One region of the Janthinobacterium sp. GW460-12-1-14-LB5 genome, then DNA from elsewhere that is predicted to be linked to it. Evidence: predicted binding sites of a transcription regulator. Region 1 holds the regulator's gene; each other region holds the start of a gene.
What was found. The regulator sigma-54, encoded in region 1, starts transcription at its own class of promoters, with help from an activator protein. The targets are predictions, from matches to a motif close to TGGCANGNAANCTGCTTT.
Positions count from the first base shown of each region.

Region 2: a site for sigma-54 is predicted at 3,310-3,327, ahead of AC07X6_RS17605 (circularly permuted type 2 ATP-grasp protein). Genes of this name have one in related genera too.
Region 3: a site for sigma-54 is predicted at 4,917-4,934, ahead of pepA (flocculation-associated PEP-CTERM protein PepA). Genes of this name have one in related genera too.
Region 4: a site for sigma-54 is predicted at 4,731-4,748, ahead of AC07X6_RS27985 (beta-propeller fold lactonase family protein). Genes of this name have one in related genera too.

Region 1 covers NZ_JBWKYD010000004.1:118,484-125,806, reverse strand. The annotation lists gene lptA (lipopolysaccharide transport periplasmic protein LptA) at 1-549, shown strand, start outside; gene lptB (LPS export ABC transporter ATP-binding protein) at 549-1,304, shown strand; gene AC07X6_RS05190 (RNA polymerase factor sigma-54) at 1,309-2,787, shown strand; gene hpf (ribosome hibernation-promoting factor, HPF/YfiA family) at 2,857-3,219, shown strand; gene AC07X6_RS05180 (3-hydroxyisobutyryl-CoA hydrolase) at 3,347-4,432, shown strand; gene rapZ (RNase adapter RapZ) at 4,433-5,296, opposite strand; gene hprK (HPr(Ser) kinase/phosphatase) at 5,568-6,503, opposite strand; gene AC07X6_RS05165 (PTS sugar transporter subunit IIA) at 6,540-7,022, opposite strand.
Region 2 covers NZ_JBWKYD010000016.1:71,191-78,513, forward strand. The annotation lists gene AC07X6_RS17585 (hypothetical protein) at 1-10, shown strand, start outside; gene AC07X6_RS17590 (hypothetical protein) at 237-1,682, shown strand; gene AC07X6_RS17595 (hypothetical protein) at 1,769-2,008, shown strand; gene AC07X6_RS17600 (sensor histidine kinase) at 2,077-3,234, shown strand; gene AC07X6_RS17605 (circularly permuted type 2 ATP-grasp protein) at 3,363-4,832, shown strand; gene AC07X6_RS17610 (alpha-E domain-containing protein) at 4,826-5,770, shown strand; gene AC07X6_RS17615 (transglutaminase family protein) at 5,770-6,579, shown strand; gene AC07X6_RS17620 (proteasome-type protease) at 6,671-7,323, shown strand, end outside.
Region 3 covers NZ_JBWKYD010000003.1:98,055-105,377, forward strand. The annotation lists gene AC07X6_RS03600 (transglycosylase SLT domain-containing protein) at 1-301, shown strand, start outside; gene fabI (enoyl-ACP reductase FabI) at 405-1,193, shown strand; gene AC07X6_RS03610 (DEAD/DEAH box helicase) at 1,683-3,089, shown strand; gene AC07X6_RS03615 (acyl-CoA thioesterase) at 3,179-3,637, opposite strand; gene AC07X6_RS03620 (hypothetical protein) at 3,721-4,089, opposite strand; gene AC07X6_RS03625 (hypothetical protein) at 4,219-4,356, opposite strand; gene AC07X6_RS03630 (hypothetical protein) at 4,587-4,760, opposite strand; gene pepA (flocculation-associated PEP-CTERM protein PepA) at 5,010-5,840, shown strand; gene AC07X6_RS03640 (nitroreductase family protein) at 5,920-7,029, opposite strand; gene AC07X6_RS03645 (ThiF family adenylyltransferase) at 7,030-7,323, opposite strand, start outside.
Region 4 covers NZ_JBWKYD010000045.1:9,491-16,813, reverse strand. The annotation lists gene rtcA (RNA 3'-terminal phosphate cyclase) at 1-819, shown strand, start outside; gene pedF (cytochrome c-550 PedF) at 952-1,437, shown strand; gene AC07X6_RS27995 (substrate-binding periplasmic protein) at 1,463-2,296, shown strand; gene AC07X6_RS27990 (TonB-dependent receptor family protein) at 2,456-4,609, opposite strand; gene AC07X6_RS27985 (beta-propeller fold lactonase family protein) at 4,813-5,769, shown strand; gene adh (aldehyde dehydrogenase) at 6,105-7,323, shown strand, end outside.

The sequences.
Region 1 (7,323 bases):
CTGGCCATGATAGGGGGGGCGCATGCCGAGAAGGCCGATTCCGAGAAGGAAGCCGTCATCACGGCACGTAGCGGCCACGTCGATGACGTCAAGCAGGTGCGTACCCTGACGGGCGACGTCGTGCTGGTGAAGGGGACCCTGACCATGAAGGCGGGCCGGGCCCTGATCACGGAAGATCCGCAAGGCTACCAGTTCATCACCTTCTGGGCCGATCCCGGCAAGCTGGCCACCTTCCGCCAGAAGCGCGATGGCGCGGGCGACCTGTGGGTCGAAGGCGAAGCGGAGCGCGTGGAATACAACAACAAGACGGAAGTGGTGAAACTGTTTTCCAGGGCCAAGCTGACGCGCCTGGAAGGCACGAAAGTGACCGACGTGGCCAATGGCGCCTTCATCTCGTATGACAGCCGCAAGGAAGTGTTTGCGATGGAAAATTCCGACAGCGGCACCAGCACCCCCGATGGCGGCAGCGTGCGCATGGTGATCCAGCCGAAGAACAAGGCGCCGGCGGCGGAGAAAGCGCCGGCTACGCCCGCGCCAGGAAAGAAATAATGGACAATACCCGTTGTGGCAGCACCCTGATCGTTCGCGGGCTGCAAAAAACCTATGGCAAGCGCCAAGTCGTGCATGATGTCTCGCTGCAAGTCGAATGCGGCGAAGTGGTGGGTCTGCTGGGGCCGAACGGCGCCGGCAAGACGACTTCGTTCTACATGATCGTCGGCCTGGTGCCGTCGGACGGCGGCAGCATCGATATCAGCGGCGTGGACATTTCCAGCCTGCCGATCCACCGCCGCGCGCAGATGGGCCTGTCGTACCTGCCGCAGGAAGCGTCCGTGTTCCGCAAGCTGACGGTGGAAGACAATATCCGCGCCGTGCTGGAAATCCAGACCGTCGAAGGCCGTCCCCTGAAGAAGGCCGAGATCGAGGAGCGCCTGGATAAACTGCTGGCCGACTTGCAGATTGAAAAGCTGCGCGAGAACCAGGCCCTGTCCCTGTCCGGCGGCGAGCGCCGCCGCGTGGAAATCGCCCGCGCGCTGGCCACCGACCCGCGTTTCGTGCTGCTCGACGAGCCGTTTGCCGGCGTGGATCCGATCGCCGTGATCGAAATCCAGCGCATCGTGCGTTTCTTGAAGGAGCGCAATATCGGCGTGCTGATTACCGATCATAATGTGCGCGAGACGCTGGGTATTTGCGACCGTGCCTACATCATCAACCAGGGCTCGGTGCTGGCGTCGGGACGCCCCGACGACATCATCGCGAACGAGTCGGTACGCCGGGTCTATCTGGGCGAACACTTCCGCATGTGAGCCAATGAAACAATCATTGCAGCTGCGCACGTCGCAGCACCTGGCACTGACGCCGCAGTTGCAGCAATCGATACGCCTGCTGCAATTATCCACCCTGGAATTGCACCAGGAACTCGAGCAGCTGCTGACGGACAATCCCTTGCTCGAACGCCTCGACGATCCGCTCGACCGTTCGCTGCGCCTGCTGTCCGACGGCGCCCTGAGTTCCACGGCCGCGCCGGCCGAAGCGCCGCCCCAGCCGCCAGGCCAGGAGGCGCCCGCCGCACCGGCCGAAGCGGACGGGTTTGACGGCGAGGCGGGCGAGGGCCCGGCCGCCGCGGAGGGCGGCGACAGCGACTGGAGCGAGGCGAGCCGGGGCAAGGCGCCCGACGATGAAGATTCGCGTCCGCAACTGGAGGCCCATCACTGCACCCTGCGCGAGCACCTGATGGAGCAGATGCGCGTGACGGTGCTCGAGTTGCGCGACCGCGCGCTGGTCGAGCTGATCATCGACGCGCTCGACGACAATGGCTACCTGGAGGAATCGCTCGACGACATCCTGGCACGCCTGCCGGAAGAGCTGGAAATCGACGCCGACGAGATGCGCACGGCCTTGTCGCTGCTGCAAAGTTTCGATCCACCGGGCGTGGGCGCGCGCAATGCGTCCGAATGCCTGGCGCTGCAAATCAGGCGCTTGCCGCACGTCGCCATGGTGACGCGGCGCATGGCCCTCGTCATCGTGGAAAAGCACCTGGCCTGGTTTGCCCAGCGCGATTTCAACAAGCTGAAAAAAGCCCTCGATTGCGACGATGAAGACTTGCGCGAGGCGCAGACGGTGATTCGCCAGTGTAATCCGCACCCGGGCGCCGTGTTCGCCTCGGACGTGTCCGATTACGTGGTGCCCGACGTCGTCGTCAAGCGCGCGCGCAATGGCTGGCAAGTCACCCTGAACAACGACGTCATGCCGCGCCTGCGTGTCAACGCCATGTACGCCAACTTGCTCAAGCAGGGCAAGGGCGAGGGCGCCATGGGTGCGCAGTTGCAGGAGGCCAAGTGGCTGATCAAGAATATGCGTCAGCGCTTCGATACCATCCTGCGCGTGGCACAGGCGATAGTAGAAAGACAAAAGAACTTTTTCTCGCATGGGGCCGTTGCCATGCGCCCCCTTGTGCTCCGTGAAATAGCTGATACACTGGGTTTACACGAGAGTACTATCTCGCGGGTAACAACTCAAAAGTACATGCTGACCCCGCACGGCATGTTCGAGTTGAAATATTTCTTTGGTAGCCATGTCGCCACCGAAGCGGGGGGCGAAGCGTCATCGACGGCGATACGGGCATTGATCGTGCAACTGACAGGAGCAGAAGACCCTAAAAATCCTTTATCCGACAGTAAGATTGCGGACATGCTGGGGGAACAAGGCATGGTGATTGCGCGACGTACTGTTGCCAAATACCGGGAAGCATTGAAAATTCCGCCAGTGAGCCTGCGTAAGTGTTTGTAAGTTTTTTTCGGTTCCTCTGCGGGCCGGATACGATGGACCGCACGAACCCGATCATCTTTAGGAGTGTGTATGAATCTCACCATCAGCGGACATCATCTCGAAGTGACACCAGCCATCCGTGAATACGTACAAACGAAGCTGGAGCGCGTGAAACGTCATTTCGATCAAGTTATCGATATCGCCGTGATTCTGACCGTGGATAACCTCAAAGAGAAAGAAAAACGTCAAAAGGCCGAAGTCAACCTGCGTCTGAGTGGCAAGACCGTCTATGTGGAAAGCCTGGCGCACGACCTGTATGCCGCGATCGATACCCTGATCGACAAGCTCGATAGGCAAGTGATGAAGTACAAAACCAAAGTGCAAGGGCACGGTAAAGAGGCGATCAAGCATCTGCCAGACAACTCAGAGGAAGACGCCGTCGTCGCCGTCTAAGGCCACCGGCTTCCCCCAGTTGTGATCAACTAAGGGCGCACATTGCGCCCTTTTTTGCGTCCTGCGGGACGCAATATCCGTGGTGAAAGCGCTAGAATGCGCCATCCTCACTTCTTTCCTGCCTGCCATGAGCGACTTCGTCCAGACCTCCATCCGCAACCGCACGGGCCACATCGTGCTCGACCGCCCGAAAGCCTTGAACTCCCTGTCGCTGGAGATGGTGCGCACCCTGAGCGCTGCCTTGCTGGCCTGGCGCGACGATCCGCAGGTGGACGCCGTGGTGATCCGCTCCAGCAGCGAAAAGGCCCTGTGCGCCGGCGGCGATATCCGTTTCTTTTACGATGCGGGCCTGGCCACGCCGCAAGGCGGCAGCGCCCTGCTGGAAGATTTCTTTACGGAAGAATACGCGTTAAATCATGTCATTCACTTTTATCCGAAACCGTATATCGCCGTGATGGACGGCGTGGTGATGGGCGGCGGCATGGGCGTGGCGCAAGCCGGGCCCGGCAACCAGTTGCGCATCGTCACGGGCCGCACGCGCATGGCCATGCCGGAAGTCAATATTGGCCTGTTCCCCGACGTGGGCGGCAGTTACTTTCTTTCCCGCCTGGCGGGCCGGCTGGGCCTGTACCTGGGCTTGACGGGCCTGACCATCGGTGCGGCCGATGCCCTGTACACGGGCCTGGCCGATGTGTATCTGCCCGAGGCGCAGATGGGGGCGCTGCTGGCCCTGTTCGACTCGACGCCGGGCGAGGCCTTGCCGGTGGCCATCAAGGCGCTGGCGGCGCCGTTCCAGGCCGAGGCGGGCGCGGCTTCCCTGGCCACGGCGCGCGCGGCGCTGGACCGCCACTTCGGCGCGGGTTCGGTGGCCGCCATCATGGCCTCGCTGGCGCAGGACGACAGCGCGTTCGCCGCGAAGGCCCTGGCGGCCATGCGCCTGCGCTCGCCCTTGATGATGTCGGTGACCCTGGAATTGCTGCAGCGGGGCGCCCACCTGGGCGTGGCCGACTGCCTGCGCATGGAGCGCACGCTGGTGCGCCACAATTTCGCGCATGGCGAAGTGCTCGAGGGCGTGCGCGCGCTGGTGGTCGACAAGGACAATGCGCCGCGCTGGAACCCCTCAACCCTGGACGAGGTCGATGCCAGCATGGTGGCGCGTTTCTTTGCCCCCGTCTGGCCGGCGCAAGCGCATCCGCTGCGCCACCTCGACTGATTAAGAACGCTCGCGGTGGCGCAGCACGACCCGCTCGTTGGGGCCGAAATACTGCGCCAGCCGCTCCGCCATGTACACGGAGCGGTGCTGGCCGCCCGTGCAGCCCAGGGCCACCGTCAGGTAGCTGCGGTTGTCGGACTTGAATGACGGCAACCATTTCTCGATGAAGGCGCGGATGTCGGCCAGCAGTTCCAGCGCGCTCGGCTGGGCGTCGAGGAAGGCGATCACGGGAGCGTCGCGTCCGTCGAGCGGGCGCAGCGCCAGGTCGTAATACGGATTCGGCAGGGCCCGCACGTCGAAGACGAAATCGGCATCGAGCGGCACGCCCAGCTTGAAGGCGAACGATTCGAAGAACAGGGTCAGCGGCGCGCGTTCGGAGGCGACGATATCCTTGATCCAGGCGCGCAGTTTGTTCGCGCTCAGTTCCGAGGTATCGATCACATGGCCCAATTGCTCGATGGCCGACAGGCGTTCGCGCTCTTCGGAGATGCATTCGATCAGGGTGCGGCGGCTGGCCGGATTCTGGTTCGGGCGCAATTCGTGCGACAGAGGGTGGCTGCGCCGCGTTTCCGAGAAGCGCGCCACCAGCGAATGCGTGGTGGCTGTCAGGAACATGACCTTGACGTCGTGCCCCTGGTCGCGCAGCAGCGCCACATTGTGCGGCAAGCTGACGAGCGACTCGGCGCTGCGCGCATCGACGGCCACGGCCAGCTGCGGCGTGCCTTCGTCCAGCAGGGTTTGCACCAGGCTCGGCAGCAAGGCTGGCGGCAGGTTGTCGACACAATAGTAGCCGGTATCTTCCAGCACATTGAGCGCGACGGATTTACCGGAGCCGGATATTCCGGTGATAAGGACGATATGCATAGCCCGATCATACAATAAAGACCGGCGCTGCGCTCCCGATGCAATGATCTTTACAAATTATTGCAATTTGGACTGTAGTATTTCTTTGCTGCACGCGCCAACAATGTTGTCGGATTACGCGGGGCCTTGCCCCACCTCGGCGGCCCCGCTAATCCGACCTGCGTTGTTAATCGCCACTCATGGCGAGGCGTTGGTGGAGCATGGGTTTCGGAGAGCCTTGCTCTCCGCCTGCGTAACGGTTCACCCATGCATGGGTGAACTCCTTGCAACGCTAATCGCCGCTCATTGCCAAACGTTGCCGCTCCATGAACTCCTGCAGGGTATCGATGCCGCGCAGCTGCAGAATCGTGTTGCGCACGGCCGCTTCCAGCAGCACGGCGATGTTGCGGCCGGCGGCGACGGGGATGACGACCTTGCGCACGGGCAAGCCCAGCACGTCTTCCGTGGGGAACAGGAAGGGCAGGCGCTCGACTTCCTCTTCCAGCGCGTTGCGGCGCACCAGGTGCACGATCAGTTTCAGGCGCATCTTGCGGCGCACGGCCGTTTCGCCAAAGATGGCCTTGATATCGAGCAAACCCAGCCCCCGCACTTCCAGCAGGTTTTGCAGCAGGGGCGGGCAGCGGCCTTCGATCATATTCGGCGCGATGCGCGAAAATTCGACGGCGTCGTCGGCCACCAGGCCGTGGCTGCGCGAAATCAGCTCCAGCCCCAGCTCGCTCTTGCCCAGGCCCGAATCGCCCGTGATCAGCACGCCCACGCCCAGCACGTCCATGAACACGCCATGCATGATGATGCGCTGCGCCAGTTTTTTCGACAGGTAGACGCGCAGGAAGTCGATCACTTGCGCGGCCGGCAGCGGGGTCGAGAACAGGGGGATATTTTGCTCGTCGCAGATGGCGAGAATGTCGGGCGGCGTTTCCAGCCCTTGCGCGATGATCAGCGCGGGCGGACCGCCGGCGATCAGTTCGCCGATCACGTGGGTGCGCGTGTTGACCTTCAGGCGCTGATAGTAATTGATTTCCTGGTGGCCAAAGACCTGGATGCGGCCCGGATGGATCAGGTTCAAGTGGCCCACCTGGTCGGCGGCCGACGAGACGTCGCCCGAGATCAGGCGCTCGCCGCCGGGGAAGCCGGCGAACCAGCCCAGTTGCAGACTTTCACGATTGTCGTCGTACAGGCGTTGTATCGTCAGCGGCGTTTGCAACATGGCAGTCTTCTTCAGGAGTGGAGGAATACCTGAAGTTTAACCCGCCGCTTGCAGACTGGGTTGCCAATTGACGATGCGCGAATGCACGGATTTCGGTTCCGGATCCGTGGCCAATGCCGTGCGGAAGGCGTCATCGGAAAACATTTCGGCGATTTCCGACAGGATTTCCAGATGTTGCTGGGTGACATGATCGGGAATCAGCAGGAAAAACAGCAGATTGACGGGCTTGCCATCGGGCGATTCGAACGGAATCGGCTCGGCCAGGCGCACGAAGGCGCCCAGCGGCGATTTCAGGGTTTTGCTGCCCTTGACCCGGCCATGCGGCACGGCCACGCCATGGCCCAGGCCCGTCGAGCCCAGGCGTTCGCGGGCAAACAGATTGTCCGAGACGGTAGAGCGGGCGATGCCGTAATTGTTTTCGAAGATCAGGCCGGCTTGCTCGAAAGCGCGCTTCTTGCTGGAGACTTCCAGGTCCAGGAGGACGTTTTCGAGGGATAAGATTTTGCTAAGATTAGTCATGACACTCAATGAAATGGTGCAATGCGCAGAGGGCTTGCGAGCCGAATTATAGGCCTGTTTTCGCGGCCTGTAACGCCAATTCTCAACAGTATACGCCCGCTGCGGGCGCAGTGGGCGCTACAGCCCACGTGGTCATCATTTTAGCAAAAAAATAACATCGGCGTGTATCGGCTATTTCTTGATTAAAAACACGCGGTGCGCCGGTTTTTCCGCCGCCGAATGCCGATTTTCCGATTTTTCAGCGTCTTTGACATGCTCTGCTGCACTACTGCAACGTTGTTTTAAAACACAGCCAACATTC
Region 2 (7,323 bases), on a different contig from region 1:
GAAAAATTAAGGGCATTACATTTGTTAGGCTGGAGGATAATATACAGACGTAAAAAAAACTTTTGCACTATCACACCTGCCCTGAAAAATTTATGACATTCACAGAAATTTTTTTCACGCCCCATATGTGAAATAGAAAACAGGCTTTACGGCAAGCCGGCTCACCACAGGTAGTTTTCGTGGGATGCCAAATATTTATCTTTCATTTTTTTATTCCCTGGATACATGGTGCAAATATGAAAAATACTCTTCGATTTTTCAGTGTGCTGTTTGGAATTTTTCTATACTTTACTTGCAATGCGGCAACCAAGGAGGAAATTGATATTGCAAAAAATCAAGCGGATTATCTTGAACAGATAAAACGAATATCAGATGCGAACAAAGCTATTGCTGAAGCGAATAATGCAACAAAATTAATTGAGGGAAATTCTTTGAATTTACTCTCAAAAACACAGATAGAACTCGCAAAAGCCACAGCCGATGTAGATAAGGCTCGAATAGAGGCAGACAAGGCGAGAATCGAGAAGGAAAAGAGCTTGCTTCCAACTCCACTAGATCCATCAAAATACAGAGTAAATGCCCCAAAAGCTCCAGCAGTAGATGCGGCGGCGATTGAAATGACTTACGACAGTGTGTTACTGATTTCCGATATCGTTTCCAAAAAAATCAAGGCTGCCATTTCAAACCCTGCATTGGGTTGCCAGCGAGAAATAACCAAAAGCACATCACTCCCTATCATTGTCCAGGAAGAAAGCAAGCCCCGACAACTTATAGATATTTACAGATCAACATTGATTAACGTAAATTTTTTTGAGAAAAAAATTAATGCGGCAAATGCAGAACTAAATTCCGCTCTCACGGTATCAAAGCCTGAATTGGGAACCATTACTATAACAGGATTAAATTCTGCATCAGCAATTATTGAAACGGCAATTTCTTTGGCGGCAGCATTGAAGCCTCAATATACCATGACATCTATTTCTGGAAAAACTATAGCAGATAGTGCATTCAGATGGAGTTTATATTCCTCACTCGAAGGAAGTGCACGCATAATCAATCCTGAGCATGCCATAAGCAACATAAATTTCCCAGATTCGGAAAATGACAACGAGGAAAATGGCGACAATCATAACGTTTATGGCACTTTGACAAAAAAATTCAGCAAACTGAGTGACTCAATAAATGATTCAGTCGATTTAATAGATAAATCAAATGAAAAGATTAAAGAAGCAAAAAACGAGATATCGAAATTACCGAAGAAAAAAGATGCGTCCCCCAACAATATGAAGCCCGATGCGAAGGAACTAGCGGCGCTGAATGCTTATATTGCTTCTGTCACAGATTCCACCAAAAAACTTCAGGCAACTGTGGATTTGACAAAAAAGGCAATGATTGACCTGAATGTGCCATACGAAAATGGCATTAGCACAATGAATGCCGCGACCCAAGGGGAGCTAATCCTGGACGCCATGCGGACTGGATGCCTGTACACACTATCAACGCAAGTCATTGATTCCGCCATTGACGTCATTGCCAAAGATGGATTATTTTCTGGCTTGCAAGTCAGAACTGGACAGGCTTCGATTGTACGTTGGGCATTACATAATGAATTTGGTATTTTAATTTCATCCGGGATTGCAAAAAATAGAATTCCTCCCAAGAAAATCGCGTTGAATGAATGACTATGATTGCAGCCAGATAATAAGAATATGAAACTGAATAATTTGATATTCCTGTTTTCCAATGCCAGGCACGAAAACTGAAACACATGAGGGCGGATATCAAGGAAATAGAATATGCATTTGATATCTTTAATGCGTATGCAGAATTTGAAAACTACTCTATCGTTCTGCGGCTGTTATTACCCCAGGTTAGTGCAGGTATGCATGAGCATATTACGGGCTTTGCGAATGGTCATGACGACCCACAGAACTTTTCCCTGGCCGAGTGGTCAGCCTCGCTTTCCCGCCTGTATGCGGCCTTGCGGCAGGCCGATACTGGTCAATAAGGCGTTTTCCTGGCGGCGAATCAGGCGCATACTATGATGAGCATAGTCATTCCTGTCCGGGAGTCCAGGTGAATATTGCCACGGATCATCATGCGGGTCGCCAGGCTCGCGCGCGCCAGCCACTGCAGCGCGCGCAGCGCATCTTTGCCATGCGCGACGCCGTCCTCAACGCCTGGGAACAGCGCGTGCGCGCCAAGGTGCGCGGCGCCGACCGCTTGCTCACGCCCATACTCATCAATACCCTGCCCGCCTTCTTCGACAACCTGGCCGAAGCCCTCACGCCGGGCCATCCGCGCGACAATGCAGCCAGCAACAGCAACGTGCCCGCCGTGCATGGCAACGAACGGGCGCGCATGACCAATTACGGGCCGGAACAGGTGATCCAGGAATACCAGATCTTCCGCGACTGCTTCGCCGCCGCCGCCCACGATGCCCATATCACCTTGCGCCGCAAGGATTGGCAGGTGCTCAACGAGTCGATCGACTCGGGCATCCGCGAATCGATACGCGAATTTACCAGCATGCACGAAGGCTTCCGGCGCCGCATCGCGGCCGGCCTGTCGCACGACATGCGCAACCCGCTGGCCGTGATCAGCACCAGCGCCCAGCTGCTGCTGCGGCCAGCGGAGCCGGAACGCGTGGTATTGCTGGCACGCAAGATTGCCGAGCACAGCAAACGGCTCGACAGCATGATCGAGGAATTGCTCGACACCCTCAGCTACCACCAGGGCCAGCGGCTGCCGCTGGCCCTGAGCCAGTTCGACGTGCTGCCCCTGGTACACGCCGTGGCCGGCCAGGTCAACCTGCAGCGGCCCGGCAAATGCCAGGTCAGCGGGCAATCCGTCACCGGCTGGTGGTGCGAGAACTCGCTGCGGCGCGCACTGGAAAACCTGCTCGGCAATGCCATCAAGTACGGCGACGACGCGCCCGTCAAGGTGCATGTGGAAGCGTGCCACGAACGCCTGATCATCACCGTCCACAACGGCGGCCACGCCATCGCGCCGGCCCAGGCGGAGCGCATCTTCGACTACCTGCGCCGCGAGAACGACAGTCCCGCGCCCGGCTGGGGCATCGGCCTGCCCTTCGTGCAGAACGTGGCCGAAAGCCACGGCGGCAGCATCGCCGTCGACAGCGCGCCGGAAACGGGCACCAGCTTCATCTTCGACGTGCCCGTCGATTGCCGTCCCTTCGTCCCGCCCGCTGGCGTCCCCAACAGTGACAGCTGACGCACCAAAACGGTGCAAAGGCTGGCGCGACGCCACAAAAGTGGTCATCTTTACACCTGTTCCCGTCCGCACTGTTGGCACGTTTCCTGCTGAGCTATACACAGACACGGCTCAAGGGACATCACAACATGGCAAATTTTTTCAATGAAATGACTGCAGATGACGTGGGGACGGACAGCAAGGTACGCGAACACTATCGTGAATTCGACAACTGGCTGGCGCAGCAATCCCCGGAAACCATCGCCCGCAAGCGGGCCGAAGCCGACCTGACGTTCCGCCGCGTCGGCATCACGTTCGCCGTCTACGGCGACGATGCCGGCACGGAACGCCTGATTCCGTTCGACACCATTCCCCGCATCATCCCCGCCGCCGAATGGGCGCAGATGCAGACGGGCCTGGTGCAGCGCGTGCAAGCCTTGAACATGTTCATCCATGATATTTATCATGAGCAAAACATCATCAAGGCGGGCATCATTCCCGCCGAGCAAATCTACAAGAATGCCCAGTACCGCCCGGAAATGCAGGGCATCGCCGTCGCTTCCGACATTTACGCCCACATCGCCGGCGTCGACATCGTGCGCGCGGGCCAGGGCGAATTCTATGTACTGGAAGACAATTTAAGGGTGCCCTCGGGCGTGTCCTACATGCTGGAAGACCGCAAGATGATGATGCGGCTGTTCCCGGAACTGTTCGCCCGCAACCGCATCGCCCCAGTCGACCATTACCCGGACATGCTGCTCGACAACCTGCGCTCCGTCGCACCGATGGGCATCGATGACCCCACGGTCGTCGTCATGACGCCGGGCATGTACAACTCCGCCTACTTCGAGCACGCCTTCCTGGCCCAGCAAATGGGGGTGGAACTGGTCGAGGGCAAGGATTTGTTTGTCAACGACAACTCTGTTTACATGCGCACCACGCGCGGACCCAAGCGCGTGGACGTCATCTACCGCAGGGTCGACGACGATTTCCTCGACCCGCTGGCTTTCCGCTCCGATTCGTCGCTGGGCGTGCCGGGCCTGCTGTCCGTGTATCGCTCGGGAAGAGTCACCCTGGCGAACGCCATCGGCACGGGCGTGGCTGACGACAAGTCGATCTATCCGTTCGTGCCCGACATGATCAAGTTTTACCTGTCGCAGGAGCCGATTTTGAACAACGTGCCCACCTACCAGTGCCGCAAGAGCGCCGATTTATCCTATGTGCTGGCGAACCTGGCGAAGCTCGTTGTCAAGGAAGTGCATGGCGCGGGCGGCTACGGCATGCTGGTGGGGCCGGCGTCGAGCGCCGCGCAGATCGAGGACTTCCGCCAGCGCCTGCTGGCCAATCCGGGCGGCTATATCGCCCAGCCGACCCTGGCCCTGTCCGCCTGCCCCACGTATGTCGAGGCCGGCATCGCGCCCCGCCACATCGACCTGCGTCCGTTCGTGCTGTCAGGCAAGACGATTTCCATGGTGCCCGGTGGCCTGACCCGCGTGGCGCTCGGTGAAGGCTCGCTGGTGGTCAATTCCTCGCAAGGGGGCGGCACCAAGGATACCTGGGTACTGGAAGCCACATTATCAGAAGAAAAAGCAGCTTTTGCAGGAGAAAAAACATGCTGAGCCGCACTGCCGATCATTTGTTCTGGATGGCCCGCTACACGGAGCGGGCGGAAAATACGGCGCGCATGCTCGACGTCAACATGCAGACGTCCATGCTGCCCCAGTCCGAGCAGGACGCGGAGCAAGGCTGGCGCGCCACCCTGGGCATTTCCGAGCTGCAAAGCGCGTACGACCACAAATATGGCCGCTTCCACACGCGCGACGTGCTCGATTTCATGGTACGCGACCCGAACAACCCGTCGTCGATCCTCGCCTGCCTGACGGGCGCGCGCGAAAACGCTCGCGCCGTGCGGGGGACCTTGACGACGGAAGTGTGGGAAATCCAGAACGCCACCTGGCTCGACATGCAGAAGCGCTTGAAAAGCAATCTGCTGGAAACGGACCCCAGCGCCTTCTTCGAATGGGTCAAGTACCGCTCGCACCTGTCGCGCGGCGTCACTTTAGGCACCATGCTCAAGGACGAGGCGATCCACTTCATCCGCCTGGGCACCTTCCTGGAGCGGGCCGACAATACGGCGCGCATCCTCGACGTGAAGTTCCACGGCGCGCGCGACACCTCGAAAGACGTCGCCCAGCGCGATTTTTACTACTGGGCGGCCCTGCTGCGCTCCGTCTCCGGCTTCGAGATCTACCGCAAGGTCTACCGCGACGTGATCACGCCGGCACGGGTGGCGGAACTGCTGATGCTGCGCGGCGACATGCCCAGGTCGCTCCTGGCCTGCATGGATGACGTGGTGGAAAATCTGAAGCATATCCGCAACGATGTGTCGGCCGATACGGAGCGGTTCGCCGGCAAATTGCATGCCGAGCTGAAATTCGGCCATATCGACGACATCATGAAGGCGGGATTGCACCATACCTTGACGGAGTTTCTGGAAAACATTTATGACCTGGGCAACCGGGTCAGCCGCGACTTCCTCGTTCCCCTGGCGGCCTGATGCAGCTCACCATCCGCCACGAAACCCGCTACGCCTACAGTGCGCCGCTGGCCTACACGATACAGCAGCTGCACCTGACGCCGCGCGTCGAGCCGCAGCAGCGGGCACTGTCCTGGCAAATCACCACGCCGGGCCAGTGCCACGCCTACACGGATGCCTACGGCAATCTGTCGCACATGCTGACGATCAACGGCAGCCACCAGTCGCTGAGCCTGGTCGCCCAGGGCGTGGTGGAAACCATCTACCCGCACAAGGGACGGCTGAACCTGGTCGACACCCTGTCGCCGCTGTTGTTTACCATGCCGACGCCGCTGACGCAGGCCAATCCCGCCATCGTGGAGCTGGCGGCCGCCAGCCTGCCGGACCGCCGCGTGACGGCCGGCACGGGCCATCTGCTGCGGCTGGCCGAACACATCGTCGGCAAGGTGGCGTATGAAAGCGGCGCCACCATGGTCACCACCACGGCCGGCGACGCCCTGGCGCTGGGGCGCGGCGTGTGCCAGGACCACGCGCATCTGTTCCTCGCCTGCTGCCACGCCTGGGGCATCCCGGCCCGCTATGTGTCCGGCTACATCGATCCGGGCACGACGGGCCACGCGGCCAGCCACGCCTGGGTCGACGCGTGGACGGAAGACACGGATTTCGCGGGCTGGGTCAGCATCGACGTCACGCATGCGCGGCTGATGACGGACGCGTATTGCCGTCTGGCCATCGGGCGCGACTACGATTCGGCCGCGCCCGTGCGCGGCGTGCGCCAGGGCGGCGGCACGGAAACCTTGCACGTGGACGTGCAGATCGCGCCCGTGTAAATGGGCAGGAATGAGGCTGGCCGGGGCTTGCGGCGGATAGCCCAGCCCCGGCTGGTGTAGAATGTTCCCCCTTTTGATTTGATTTACGACAATGACATACTGCATAGGCATGCGCCTGAATGAAGGCCTGGTCTTCCTGTCCGATTCCCGCACCAACGCCGGCGTGGACCAGGTGGGCACCTTCCGCAAGATGAGCGTGTTTGAAAACCCGGGCGACCGCATGCTGGTGCTGATGACGGCCGGAAACTTGTCGATTTCGCAAGCGATCCGCCAGCTCGTTTCCGACCACGTCGATGCGGACGGGCGCAGCATCTGGAACGTGGCCAGCATGTACGACGCGGCCCGCATCGTGGGCGACGCCGTGCGCGCCGTGCACCAGCGCGAAGCGAAGGCCCTGGCCGACTGCGGCATCGACTTCAACGTCAGCATCATCGTGGGCGGCCAGATAGGCGCCGAGCGCTGCCGGCTGTTCCAGGTGTATTCGGCCGGCAACTTCATCGAATCGCACGATGAAAACACGTATTTCCAGATCGGCGAAGCGAAATATGGCAAGCCCATCATCGACCGCGTCGTCAACCCGACGACCCGGCTCGACGAGGCGGCCAAGTGCGCGCTGATCTCCATGGATTCGACCCTGCGCTCGAACATTTCCGTCGGCTTGCCGCTGGACTTGCTCGTCTACACTGCGGACAGCCTGGCCGTCACGCGCTTCGTCGCCATCGATGAAAAGAACCAGTATTTCCG
Region 3 (7,323 bases), on a different contig from region 1:
GTCGAAATTCGGCACCACGGCCGACGTGCTGCGCCAGGCCAACAACATTCCGCAGCGCACCAGCCTGCGCGCCGGCTCCACCATCCTCGTGCCAAAGACTTCGGCGACGATGAACAAGGACATCACCCAGGAAATCGCCGACAGCGCCACCATGCTGCTGGAAGCGGACCGTCCGGAACGGGCCGCCAAGGCACTACGCCGCGCCGCCAAGGGCGGCAAGGCGCAAACGGCGCCAATTTCCCTGGTGAAACCGCGCATCCAGCGCGGCGGCGGCAACAGTCGCGCCAAGGCCCGTCACTGATCGCCTGAGCTGTATTGACCTACCTCACCGGCCGCCACAGCATTGCTGTCGCGGCCGGTTGCACATCCGCCTTACCCGCCCACCTACCCAGACAGGAGTCGTCATGGCTTTCTTGCAAGGCAAAAAAATCCTCATCACGGGCTTGCTGTCGAACCGCTCCATCGCCTATGGCATCGCCAAGGCTTGCCACCGCGAAGGCGCCACCCTCGCCTTCACCTATGTGGGCGAACGCTTCAAGGAGCGCATCACGGAGTTCGCGGCGGAATTCGGCAGCGAACTGGTGTTCGACTGCGACGTTTCCAGCGATGAACAGATCGCGGCCGTCTTCCGCGACCTGGCGCAGCACTGGGAACACCTCGATGGCCTGGTGCACGCCATCGGCTTCGCCCCGCGCGAGGCGATCGCCGGCGACTTCCTCGACGGCCTGTCGCGCGACAGCTTCCGCATCGCGCACGATATTTCCGCCTACAGCTTTCCCGCCATGGCCAAGGCCGCCCTGCCCCTGCTGCATCCGGGCGCCTCGGTGCTGACCCTGACCTACCTGGGCGCCGTGCGCGCCGTACCCTACTACAACACCATGGGCCTGGCCAAGGCATCGCTGGAAGCGTCCGTGCGCTACCTGGCCGAATCGCTGGGCCCGCGCGGCATCCGCGCCAACGGCATCTCGGCCGGCCCCATCAAGACCCTGGCCGCCTCCGGCATCAAGGATTTCAGCAAACTGCTGGGCTTTGTGGCCGAGCACGCCCCGCTGCGCCGCAACGTCACCATCGAAGAGGTCGGCAACACGGCCGCCTTCCTGCTGTCCGACCTGGCTTCCGGCATCACGGGCGAGATTACCTACGTCGATGGCGGCTTTTCGCAAGTGATGGCCGTCAATCCGGAAGTAGAGTAATTGGCACTTGGTCGACGTGGCGCAAGCGGCCCGGCAAATCAACCTGGCCAGGGAAACGCGACAGGCGCCGCCGCTGCCCGCCGACATCGTGGCCATGCTCCATTAAACGGAAGAAAACTACGTATTCTTACTGATTTCACATAGGAAACATGATCAAAACGTGGTAGGACTGTCGTTTCTTCCCATTTAGGCCGTGCAAAACGGCGGCAAATACGGTATAGTGTCGTTGTGCGCTGCAATATGTTTCCTTGAAGCGATGGCAACACCGCAGTTACATGCACTACAAACTTAGCAGCTTCGCAAGCCTTAGCGCATCCACAGGATGCCGCTTAATAAAGCCCTCCCGCCTTGTGTGTCGCACCTGACACCGTCCCGGCGCAAAGCTTTTGTGCCGAAATTTCTTTCTAGTTGAGTCATTTCGTTTTGGTTGGCGTTGCTATTTTGCGTTCTGCTTTTTGCAAGAACGCTGATTTTCACGAAAGAAAAAGAATGACATTTGAATCCTTAGGCCTGCATCCGTCCATCCTCGCCGCTCTGACCGAATCGGGCTACACCGCGCCAACCGCGGTACAGTCGCAAGCGATTCCAGCCGCGATCGAAGGCCGTGACCTGCTGGTCTCGTCGCAGACCGGTTCGGGCAAGACGGCAGCTTTCATGCTGCCATCGCTGCACAAACTGGCCAGCGCCGAACAAAGCGCCGCCGGCAAGACGCCAAACCAGGAAATGCAAGCATCGCGCGCCCGCGGCGAGCGTCCACGTTTCAAGGCTGCCCAGCCAAAAATGCTGGTGCTGACGCCAACGCGCGAACTGGCCCTGCAAGTAACGACCAACACCGACAAGTACAGCACCGGCATCCGCCGCATCAAGGCTGTGTCGATCCTGGGCGGCATGCCTTACCCTAAACAGATGCAATTGCTGGCCAAGAATCCTGAGATTCTGGTCGCGACCCCTGGCCGCCTGATCGACCACATGGATTCGGGCAAGATCGACTTCTCGCAACTGGAAATCCTGGTGCTGGACGAAGCCGACCGCATGCTGGACATGGGTTTCATCGACGACATCGAAAAGATCGTCGAAGCGACGCCGGAAGGCCGCCAGACCATGCTGTTCTCGGCAACGCTGGATGGCGTGGTCGGCAACATGGCGCGCCGCATCACGAAAAACCCGCTGGTCATCCAGGTGGCAAGTTCGAGCAACAAGCATGAAAACATCACGCAGCGCGTCCACTTCGTCGACGACCTGTCGCACAAGAATCGCCTGCTGGACCACCTGCTGCGCGACGAAACCTTGGACCAGGCTGTTGTGTTCACCGCCACCAAGCGTGACGCCGACACCATCGCCGACCGCCTGAACATCGCCGGTTTCTCGGCTGCCGCCTTGCACGGCGACATGCATCAGGGCGCGCGCAACCGCACCCTGGACGGCATGCGCCGCGGCCAGGTCAAGGTGCTGGTCGCCACCGACGTTGCCGCCCGCGGTATCGACGTGCCAACGATCACCCACGTGTTCAACTACGATCTGCCGAAGTTCCCGGAAGACTACGTCCACCGCATCGGCCGTACCGGCCGCGCTGGCCGCAATGGCCTGGCCATCTCGCTGGTGAACCACGCTGAAGGCATGAACGTCAAGCGCATCGAACGCTTCACCAAGCAATTGATCCCGGTCAATGTCATCGAAGGTTTCGAGCCAAAGAAAACGGCATCGGCACCACGTTCGAGCGCCCGTCCAGGCGGCTGGAAACCAGGCGACAACCGTGGCGGCGCGAAGCCAGGCCAACGCACGTTCAGCAAGCCGGGCGCACCGCGTAAAGACGGCGCTCCTAGCACCGGCGGCGGCTACAAGGGTTCCAACCCGCGCAGCACCGACGGCGCACGCCGCAGCTACGGCGACCGTTAATCACGGCGCCATGCCGCCAACGGGCGGCAAGCAATAAAAAAAACGGCCACCAGATCGCTCTGGCGGCCGTTTTTTTATGTCGATTGCCTTTACTTCTTCGACACCTTCTGGCGCGACAGCTTGCGCAGCTTGGCCTGCTCGAAGCGCACCTGCTGCTCCGGCGTTTCCAGCGCCAGCGGCGGCACGGCCACGGGCTTGCGGTTGGCGTCCACGGCCACCATGGTGAAATAGCAGCTGTTGGCGTGGCGCACCAGGCGCTGCTGGATGTTTTCCGTCACCACGCGGATGCCCACTTCCATCGACGTCGTGCCCGTGTAGTTGATCGAGGCCAGGAACGTCACCAGTTCGCCCACGTGGATAGGCTGCAGGAACATCACCTGGTCCACCGACAGGGTCACCACATAGCTGCCCGAATAGCGGCTGGCGCAGGCGTAGGCGACGCTGTCGAGGTATTTCAGGATGGTGCCGCCGTGCACGTTGCCGGAAAAGTTGGCCATATCGGGCGTCATCAGGACCGTCATCGTCAGTTCGTGGGCCGACCAGTTCATCGCGCTGTCCAAAGTGTTCTCCAAGGGGAAATAATAGGGGGATGTGAAAACCGGCCCCAGGGGCCGGTTGCCGGGACAGGCTGTTACAGTCCCAGGGTATCGATATCGGCCAGCGAGTCGCGGCCCTTGTCGGAAATGTCGTGACCCTCGCCTTCGGCGCGCGCCACGATGTGGGCTTTCTTGCCCAGGAAATAGGCCACGTCCGTATCCAGCTTGGTCAGCGGATCGGCGGCCACGGCGCGCAGCCCCATGATGCAGCGGCGCAGGAACAGCAGTTGTTGTGCCTTATCCGTGATGGACAGACGGCCGTCGCGTGCATAGCTGAGCAGCTTCAGGCCGGACAGGCGCTTGGCATTGCGGGCAACGCAAGCACTGGGGCGCTCGGTCTTGATGCCGCGTGCAACTTGCTCCAGCGCGTCATATTCATCGGTTGTTAATTTCTCGTTCTTCATTACTTTTCCATAAAAGGCCAGGTGTTCGGCCCCCATGGTACGCGCCCCGCTGCGCATCGGCAACAGGCAACGTGATTCAGTCGCCGCCCGCCCCACGGACGGCGTGCTGAAAAGGCGCGTGGAGTACGCTTATTTGTAGGTGCGCAGCAGCAACCACGCCAGGCCGCAACCGGCCACGGCACCCGCCAGGGCCAGCGCCGCGAGGTTCTTGCTGGTGATCACAGGGCGACGGCCCAGGTAAATTTTGTTATGCAAGGAATTGCCCATGATGGTCTCCTGTACAAGAATTTTTATGATGTCTCATTATAAGAACAGAATCGTGACGGCCGCATGACACACAGCAGTTAGCGCTTGATTTGTATCCACTCGGCAACGTTTATTGGCATTTTTGTTGTTTAAATGGCGTGGCTACCCGGCCGGCCGCGCAATCCATTTCCGGCTAGAAATAAACAGCGCGCGGCAGCGGGTCGGCCGCTCAGGTGGGCGACGACTTGCTCTCAGCCCATCTTGACGGGCGGCGGCGGCGGCGTCGGCTCCTCGACCGGCACGGGATCCGTGTGCGGCGGCTTTTCCGGCGGCGGCGTCAGCGGATCGCCTTCGGGCGGCGGCGGGATATCCGGTTCAGGCGTGCTGTGCGCACGCAGCGGGGCATGGCGGGATCGTGGTTGCATGGTGACCTCCTTTGCCCCCACTGTAGCCCATGGCGGGAAAGACTGGCGCCCGCAAGCCGCGCCATAGGCGGACTAAAACGTCGACTTTTTTTACACAAGCGTGAAAAATGGCCAAGCTTTTTTTATAAGCCATTGAATTTAAATGAAAATATTACATGGTACAAATTCTGCTTCAAGGGCGTATGAGGTTATCTGAGGCAGCCGCCACAGTGACCTGGTCCGATCAACCCTTACGCTGAAGGAAATGTCATGAAACCGCTGTCCTCACTCCTGCGTCTCGCTGTCTCCGTGGTCGCCATCGGCGCCGCGCTGATCAGCGCTCCCGCACTCGCGGGTCCGTTGTTTACCGTCAATGAAGGTTCCGTCCCCGGCTCCGCCGCCAATCAGGTGGTGGCCGACCGCATCAGCTTTGAATATCACGCGCGCGTCGAACAAACCATCGTTGGCGGTTTAGGTGGCGGCAACGATCCCTTCACTGAAACAGGCTTTTTGACCAAGGCCGCTTTCGGCAGCCCCAATGGCGGCAGCGTGCCATCGCAACTGAACGCCCTCAATGGCTATGGCATGTATGGCCTGTTTACCATCACCGGCCAGTCCGATACGCTGGCTGGCGGGATCCATGCCAACTTTCAAACCCTGACCATGACCTTGTACATCGACCCCAACCAGGACACGGCACTGTCGATCAGTAACGTGGCAGGTTCGCCGGTGAACGTGGGCGGCGTCTCCGGCGATGATTTTGCCATCGTCACCTACACGCTCGACGTGGGCGAAGCGCACATTTTCGCCGGCCTGGCCCAGGGCGACTTCAAGGCCTTGCTGAACGCCTCGCTGACGCCGCAAGGACAATTGTTTTTCATTAACCCCGACCCGTTTTTCCCGCTGGAGTCCCTCAGCGGCAATACGAACAGCTTCATAGGCGGCAGCCTGACCGACAGTTTCGTCGCAATGGCCGATGGTGGCGGCCTGGAATTATTTCTGGCAGTTCCTGAGCCAGGCACTATCGCCCTGCTCGGTATCGGCCTGTTTGGCCTGGGCATGACCGCACGCCGCCAGCAAGGCGGGCAGCGCCAGGCTTGACGTGCGCAGCATCGAGCCTGAAAGCCGCTGATGGCCTCAGCGGCTTTTTTCGCTGCGGCAGCCGGCAAACGCCTGCCGTTCACGCAGGCGTCTTGCCGTCGGCCGGCACCACCAGCAACTCTTGCAGCGGCCGGCGCAAGGAGCGCGCCTGGGCCGCCGGGCCGGCGCCGATGCGGCCCAGGAACACGGCCCGCTCAAACGCCGCCGCCCCCAGCACGTCCTGGCATTGCCCCGCCAGTTCCTGCGCCAGTTCCTGCATGCCGTCGGTGCGCGAAAAGGCCCGCCGTTCGCGCACATAGCGGGCAAAGATCAGCGGCGTCAGTTCCGGCTGCAATTGCAGGCCCAGCTGCGTGGCCGTCAGCCAGAAGCGCTGCATGGCGCGGCCGGCCGCCACGTAATCGTCGATATGGCGCGGCGAGGCCTCGGCCAGCAGCGCAAAATGCGCGGCGCAATACAGGCCGGGCAGCAAGTCCATCTGCAGGCGCGGCGCCACGGTGCCGGCCAGCCAGGTATTGAAGAAATCCACGCGGCGCCAGCTCTGCATGACCCAGCGCATCAGCCGCGCCGTCATCGGATCGACACCCAGCGCCTGTTCCGGGATGCGGTCGGCGCTGAAGCGCGCGCCCCATTCGATGACGTCGCGGTGCACCTTGTGCGCCTCGGGCATGGTCAGGCGCAGGCGGGCATTGTCGAACATCAGGCGCGCGCAGGCCAGGCGCGCGCGCCCGCCCTCGTACCACTGCACCTTGTAGCCGGACGGCAAACTCCCCTCCAGCGCGGCCTTTTCGCTGGCGCGCAGCTGGCGCGTGCTGAGCCGGCGCCGCTGCACGCTGCGCTGCGGCAGGAAGGCTGCCAGCGGGTCGGGCAGCAGGCCGGGGCTGTCGACAAAACGCACATCGAAGGTGGGCAGGGTATCGGGCATGGCCGTGCGCCGGCGCGCCTCCATGCGCAAGCCGTGGCTGCTGGCCGCCAGTGCCATGCTTTCGAGCAAGGCGCCCAGCGACAGCTGGCTGGGATGGCCGTCGAGGTCGTACACGCAGTGGCTGCGCGTATCGAAGCCATGCACGACGACGTGGCGCGGCTCGATGGCTTCAAAGCGCCACGGCTGCGTGTTGTCGCCGCTGGGCGCCCAGCGCGCCTGGTCGAGGATGTTTTCCAGTATGGGATCGAGCTGCGGTGCTTGCGCCATTTATGCCCCCTGCGCCGCACGCCGGCGCTTGATGATGGCCATTGCCAGCCGTTGCAGCGGGTGGCGGTTGCCGCCCGGACGCCAGGTATGCACGAGCTTGTTCCGGTAGGCGTCGAAATGCACGCCATGCGGCGCCGCCATGACCTTGCCCCGTTTCAACAGGATCTTCAGGGCTTCCGTGGCGGCCGCGCCGGCGCACAGCTGGCAGCCCATGATGGTCGACGGCCCGCGCCGCTCTTTCAGGTTGATGGCGGACGGGTCGACCAGATACGGGCCGTGCAGGCCGGCCGGCGC
Region 4 (7,323 bases), on a different contig from region 1:
CTGCGCGCAACCAGCCTGGAATTCGTGCCTGGCCCCATACGCGGCGGCGATTACCGCTTTGCCATCGGCAGCGCCGGCAGTTGCACCCTGGTATTGCAAACCCTGTTGCCAACCCTGCTGCATGCGGATGGGCCGTCCACCGTGCGCATCAGCGGCGGCACGCACAATGCCATGGCGCCGCCCGTGCATTTTTTGCAGCGCGCATATGGCCGCATCCTGGAACAGATGGGCGCCGAGGTAGAGATTACGCAGCAGCGCTATGGCTTTCATCCCGCAGGCGGTGGCGAGGTGCTGGCCACCGTGCAGCCGTGCCCGCGCTTGCGGCCCATCGTATTGCTGCAGCGCGGCGAACGGAAGGCGGGGTATGCGGAAAGCGTGGTGGCGGGCGTGCATGTGAACGTGGCGCAGCGCGAGCTCGAGCGTGTCGCCAGCGGCATGGGCTGGAGCGGCAAGCAGCTGCGCATCGTCGGCTTGCCGGCGGAGCAGGGCCCGGGCAACGTCTTGCTGCTGACATTGGAGCATGAACACGTCACGGAAGTATTTACGTCGTTCGGCGAAAAGTCCCTGCTGGCCGAATCCGTGGCCAAGCGCCTGTTGAACGAGGTGCGCGCTTATCTCAAGACGGACGCGGCCGTGGGCGAGCACCTGGCCGACCAGCTCTTGCTGCCGATGGCGCTGGCCGGTGGCGGTAGCTTCAGCTGCAACAAGGTGTCGCAGCATGCGTTGACGAATGCGGAAGTGATTGCCAGATTTTTACCCGTGCGTATTACTTTCGAGCAGCAGGAGCGGGCCAGCATCTGCACGGTGGCCGCCGTCTGACGTACGCGGTGACACAAATACCTGTTGCAGCTGTTCCAAATTGATACATGGGCAGCCAGATGTGGGGTACGCAAGCATGGCATGGCATTTGCTCTTCTTTGGATATTCACTAAAAAAACCAAGGAGACCAGCATGACCTATTCCATCCGCACCCTGCTCGGCGTAGCCGCCGCCGGCGCCGTTGCCCTCACTTCCCTGCTGACCTTGCCGCAAGCTTATGCGCATGGCAATGTCACGCCGCAAGGTGTCGACACCACGGGTTTACCCAAGGTGGGCGACAAGTGGCTCGAGCAAAACCCGTATCGGGGCAACAAACTGGCCCTGACGGTGGGGACATCCGCCTACAACCAGAATTGCGCCCGCTGCCACGGCATTGAAGCCATCTCCGGCGGCATCGCGCCGGACTTGCGCCAGCTGGACCGCGATTGTTTCGGTATCAAGAATGAGACAAAGAAACAGGCTTGCTACAAGGAAACGGACAATTATTTCCTGTCGACTATCCGCCACGGTAAAGTGCGTAATGGCGCCGTGTACATGCCGCCGTTCGAAGGCGTGTTCAACCAGGAAGCCATGTGGGCCATCAAGACCTACCTGGAAACCCGCCGCGAATCCAATTAAGCCGAATTGATCACGAAGGAGTCCCATGCGTTCATTTCAATTCCGGGGCACGCGCGCGATGCTCTCGCTCGCTTGCCTGGCGCTGTGCGCAGCCGCGCCGGCGCGCGCCGACTGGCAGAAAGTGCAGCAGTCGGGCAGCCTGAAAGTGGCGGTGTACAACGAGTTCGCGCCGTTTTCCGACAAGGGTACGGGCATCGATATCGACATTGCCGAAGCGCTGGCGAAAAAGCTGGGCTTGAAACTGAGCTTGCTGCCATTTCCCGCCGGCGAAAACCTCAACGACGATTTGCGCAATATGGTGTGGAAGGGGCATTACCTCGGTTATGGCCCCGCCGACGTGATGCTGCACGTGCCGGTCGACAAGAAATTGATGGCGGACAACGACAAGGTCGAGATCTTTGCGCCGTATTACGTGGAAACCGTGCGCCTGGCGCGCAGTGCGCATGCCGTGCCGCAATTCGATGGCGTCGCCTCGCTGGCTGGCAAGCGCATCGGCGTGGAAAAGGTCTCGATCGCCGCCATGCTGATGCTGGGCGAGGACAATGGCAAGTACCGCGACGACGTGCGGATCTTCGACACGGCCGCCGAAGCCTTGCAGCAATTGCAAGCAGGCAAGCTTGACGCCGTGCTGGCGAACCGTTCGGAAATCGAGTCGGTGCTCAAAAGCGATCCCGCTTTCCCCTTGAGCGAAGTGGCGTTCGCCCGCTTGCCGCGTGCCGGCTGGGCCGTGGGCCTGGCCGTCAGCAAGCAACAGCTCGATGTAGCCAAGTTACTGCAGGCTGCCATGAACGAGATGGCGGCCAGCGGCGAATTGAAAACCATCTTTGAGAAATATGGGGTGAAGGAAGCTCGCCCCTGAAGTAGCTTGCTTGAGTTTAAAAGCCCGCGCATCGGAAGAGGCGCGGGCTTTTTCATGAGAACGCCTGAAAAATGTTCAGGGCAAGGCGCATTGCCGCAGGCAGTACGAATAGTACGACAAGGCAATGCAACGCGGCCATGGACTTTTTCTCAGGTGTTCTTAAAACGCGTATTGGGCGCTGACGCCTAACAACCAGTTACGGCCCGGCGCCGCTTCATAGTAGCGCTTGTTGCTGTCGCCGACGATGACGGAGCCCACGTAGGTCTTGTCGAAAAGATTGTTCAGGCGGGCAAATTCCTTGAAGCGCCAATTCCCTACGTTTTGTTTGGCGTTGAAGCGTGCATTGAACACCGTGTAGCCGGGCGCCGGCTTTTCGATGTTGCTATCCTCCGCGTAGACCTGGTTGCTGGCCACGCTTTCCAGTGCCGCGCCGAAACGGTCCAGCGTGTCTTTCCAGGCCAGTTCCGCGAACAGGTTGGCGCTGGGCACGCCGGGCAAGCGGCTGCCTTCGCGCACGCCGCCAAACGCCTGGTCATACACGGCGTGCAGGCTGGTCAGCGCCACTTTTGTCGTGAAGCCATATGGCAGGTTTGAATCCAGCGATACCTCCATGCCCTGGCGCAAGGTTTTGCCTCCATTGCGGTAGCTGGTGCGTCCGCCGCTGGAACTGTCCACGATCAGTTCGTCGTTCGTCTTGATCTGGAACAAGGCTGCGTTCACATGCGTGTTGTTGGCGATCCTGGCCTTGATGCCCGCTTCCAGGTTGGTGCTGGTGGCCGGTTTCAGCTGGTAATTGAAACCACCGCCCGTGCCCGAGTAAAACAGTTCGTTCAGGGTGGGCGCCTCAAAACCGCGCGCGGCGCTAGCGTAGACGTTGACGTTCGGCGTCAGTTTGTACAGCAGGCCCAGCACGGGTGTCGTGTGGCTGTATTCCAGGCTACCGCTATCGTCGCCATTGCCGAGGAAATGGTCGTTGACCGACACTTTCATCTTGCTGTAGCGCAAACCTGCGCTGAGCATCCATGGCCCGCTCTGCCATTCCGTCTGGATATACGGATCGAGGCTGGAGACGACATCCTGCTCGTCGCGGCGCAGCTTGCCTTTTACGCCAAAGGTATTGCCAATGTAATTTTCATAGCCGGTGCGGTCGTCGCTGGAGCGGCCGTAATCGATGCCAATGGTGGTGCTCAGCTTGCCTCCGGCCAGCTGGTTCACGTGCAGCCAGTTGGTGTCGATGCCGTAGAACTGGCGCTGGAAGTCGACCACGCCGCCCGAATGCTTAAGTACTCCATTAACAGTTTGATTTTGCAGGAACTTGGAGAAGGCCTGGTACTGGATCACGTCGCGGTTGCCGCCATACACCATCACATGCAGGCGGTCATCGCCAAACGATTGCTCGTAGGTGGCGCCGATTTGCTGATGGTCGATGCTCTTGCGCGTGTTGTAGCGTTCGGCCAGCGTGCGTTTCGGGTTTTGCGTATCCGTCGCGTCGACTTCACCGGCGCGCGGGTCGGCGGCAAACGTGGCCCAGGTGGCACCCAGCGGATCTTGCGTATTACCCTGGTGCAGGCTGTTGGCGACGATGGTCAGCTTGCTGTCCGCATTCGGCTTGACGGTGATCTTGCCGAACGCCTGTTCGCGCGTGGCGGCGCTGTGGTCGCGGAAGCCGTCCGTGCGGAAGCGCGAACCGTCGAGCACGTAGCCGATGCCGCCTGCTTGCCCTTGTGCCGACAAGTCCACCTTGCTGGCGCCGAAACTGCCGCCCGTTACATTGAGTTCGACGGATGGGGGATTTTGCCCATCCCTGGAGAACAGCTGGATCACGCCGCCCGAGTGGTTGCCATAGATGGCCGAGAACGGTCCGCGCAGCACTTCGATGCGCTCGGCCGTATCGAGGTTGAAGGTGGCGGCCTGGCCTTGCCCGTCGGGCATGCTGGCGGGAATGCCATCGCTGATCAGCTTGACGCCGCGCACGCCGAAGGCCGAGCGTGCGCCGAAGCCGCGCGACGAGATTTGCAAGTCCTGCGCGTAGTTCTGGCGGTTCTGCACGACCAGGCCCGGCACGGCGGCCAGCGCTTCCGACGCGTTGACGCGGATTTGACCATCCTGGATGCGCGCGCTGTCGACCACGTCGATCGAGGCCGGCACTTCCTGGCTGGGGTGGGCGATGCGGCTGCCGCTGACGACCACCGTATCCATGAGTTGTCCGGCGGCCAAGTCAGCGGGCTCGGCGGCAAAGACGTGGGGGGCCAGGGTGGCGCTGCCGGCGACAAACAGGCTGGCGATGGTGTTCAGGCGGAAACGATGCTGCATGCGGATTCTCCAATGTGAATAAAAGCCTGCTGGTCGCGTGCGCGGCGCAGGTCTGCATAGTTGTATCAAGCAATATGCCTGCCATGTCTCCATTGGTGGGCGGAAATTATACGCGTGTCAGTGGCACGGCGTTTGCATGCAGCAATTATCAGAGGCGCCGCTACCGCGCGCTTTTCCTGTGTTTTGCCATTGAAAAGGTGATTATGCCCAACTTCTTCCCGCGCTTGCGCCAGGTGTGCTGGCTGCTGCCTGCGCTCTTCAGCACGGCCCTTCAGGCCGCTCCCTTTGCCTATGTTCCCAATGAAAAATCGGGCACCGTGAGCGTGATCGACACGGCGACTGACCAGGTGGTGCGCCAGATCGCGGCAGGCAAGCGGCCGCGCGGCATCGCCGCCGACCCCACCGGGCGGCAATTGTTTGTCACGGATGCCGCCAGCAGCGCCTTGCTGCTGATCGACAACGCTGGCGGCGCGCCCGTGCGCACGGTGACGCTGGGCAAGTCGCCCGAAGGCGTCAGTGCTTCGCATGACGGCAGTTACGTTGCCGTGGCCGTCGAGGAAAACAATAGCGTGGCCTTGCTTGATGGCCAGACGGGCGTCTTGCTCGCCGACATCAAGGTGCAGGGACGCAATCCGGAACACGCCGTGTTCAGCCCCGATGGGCGCTGGCTGCTGGTCAGCGCGGAAGAGGCCGAGCAAGTCGATGTCATTGATGTGGCGCAACGCCGTCAGGTGGCTTCCATCGCCGTGGGACTGCGTCCGCGCGGCATCGGTTTCAGTCCGGACTCGGGCCGCGCCTATGTGGCGTGCGAACTGGTCAATGCCGTCTACGTGATCGATATGGCCGCGCGCAAGGCGATTGCCACCATTCCAGCGGGCAAGAATGCCAACGGTATCGCCGTTCAACCCAGCGGCAGGCAGGTGTATGTCTCGAACGGCATCGACGGCACGGTGATGGTGATCGACACGGCCAGCAATCAGGTCACGGCCACCATTCCCGTCGGCAAGCGTCCGTGGAACATGGCCATCACGCCCGACGGCGCCAAGCTGTACGTGGCCAATGGCCGCTCGAACAGCGTTTCCGTCATCGACACGGCCAGCGCGCGCAAGGTGGCCGATATTGCCGTGGGCGAATTGCCATGGGGTGTGGTGATTCGGTAGTGGTACAGGGCAGGTGTTCCAGTCTGGTACACCTGTTCCATTGTGCAGCGGCGACGGGCCGCAGCAGCAGGGCTGGCCCGGATTGGAACAGGATGCCTTCACCTTGTTCAAAACGCAAACAGGCCCGTCCCCGCAGCGCAAGCCCGGGCATGCGCCGAAAAGCGCACCGGCGTTGACGCCGCGCCCTTGCAACAGGGGTAAAACAGGCTAAGTTTGTAGGGGGATGGCGAGCTGGCACGGCATTTGCGGAAGACTGCGTGTACTCACCCCATCTGTACCAGGACGTTTGATTTTAATTAAGTAATTTCATTCTAATTAACCCGATAGAGGACGACATGAATCTCGCAGACATCAGCAAACTGGGCGTAGCCAATCCCTTCAAACAACGCTATGACAATTACATCGGCGGCAAATTCGTTGCACCAGTAAAAGGTGAATACTTTCCCAACATCACGCCGATCACCGGCTTGCCGTTTTGCGAAATCGCCCGTTCCACGACGGAAGACGTCGAGCTGGCGCTGGATGCCGCGCATGCCGCCAAGGAGGCCTGGGGCAAGACTTCGCCTGCCGAGCGCGCCAATATCCTGAACCGCATCGCCGACCGCATCGAACAGAACCTGAGCCTGATCGCCACGGCGGAAACCATCGACAACGGCAAGCCCATCCGCGAAACGATGAATGCCGACATTCCGCTGGCCATCGACCATTTCCGCTACTTTGCCGGCTGCATCCGCGCGCAGGAAGGTTCCGTCGCGCAAATCGATGCGGAAACCTATGCCTACCACTACCATGAGCCGCTGGGCGTCGTGGGCCAGATCATTCCCTGGAATTTCCCGATCCTGATGGCCGTGTGGAAACTGGCGCCAGCCCTGGCCGCCGGCAATTGCGTCGTCCTGAAACCGGCCGAGCAGACCCCCGCCTCCATCATGGTGTTGATCGAGCTGATTGGCGACCTGTTGCCGCCGGGCGTGCTGAACATCATCAACGGTTTCGGCCTGGAAGCGGGCAAGCCGTTGGCGTCGAGCAAGCGCATCGCCAAGATCGCCTTCACGGGCGAAACGGGCACGGGCCGCCTGATCATGGGTTACGCCGCGCAAAACCTGATTCCCGTCACCCTGGAGCTGGGCGGCAAGTCGCCGAACATCTTCTTTGAAGACGTGATGGATGCGGACGACGAGTATTTCGACAAGTGCCTGGAAGGTTTTGCGATGTTTGCGCTGAATCAAGGCGAGGTGTGCACCTGCCCATCGCGCGTGCTGATCCAGGAATCGATCTACGAGAAATTCATCGAACGGGCCCTGAAGCGCGTGGCCGCCATCAAGCAGGGCAACCCGCTCGATTCGTCCACCATGATCGGCGCGCAGGCATCGCAGGAGCAGCTGGAAAAAATCCTGTCCTATCTCGACATCGGCCGCCAGGAAGGCGCCGAAGTGCTGGCCGGCGGCGAGCGCAACACGCAGGCGGGCGACCTGGAAGGCGGCTACTACGTGCGTCCGACCGTGTTCAAGGGCAACAACAAGATGCGCATCTTCCAGGAAGAGATTTTCGGGCCTG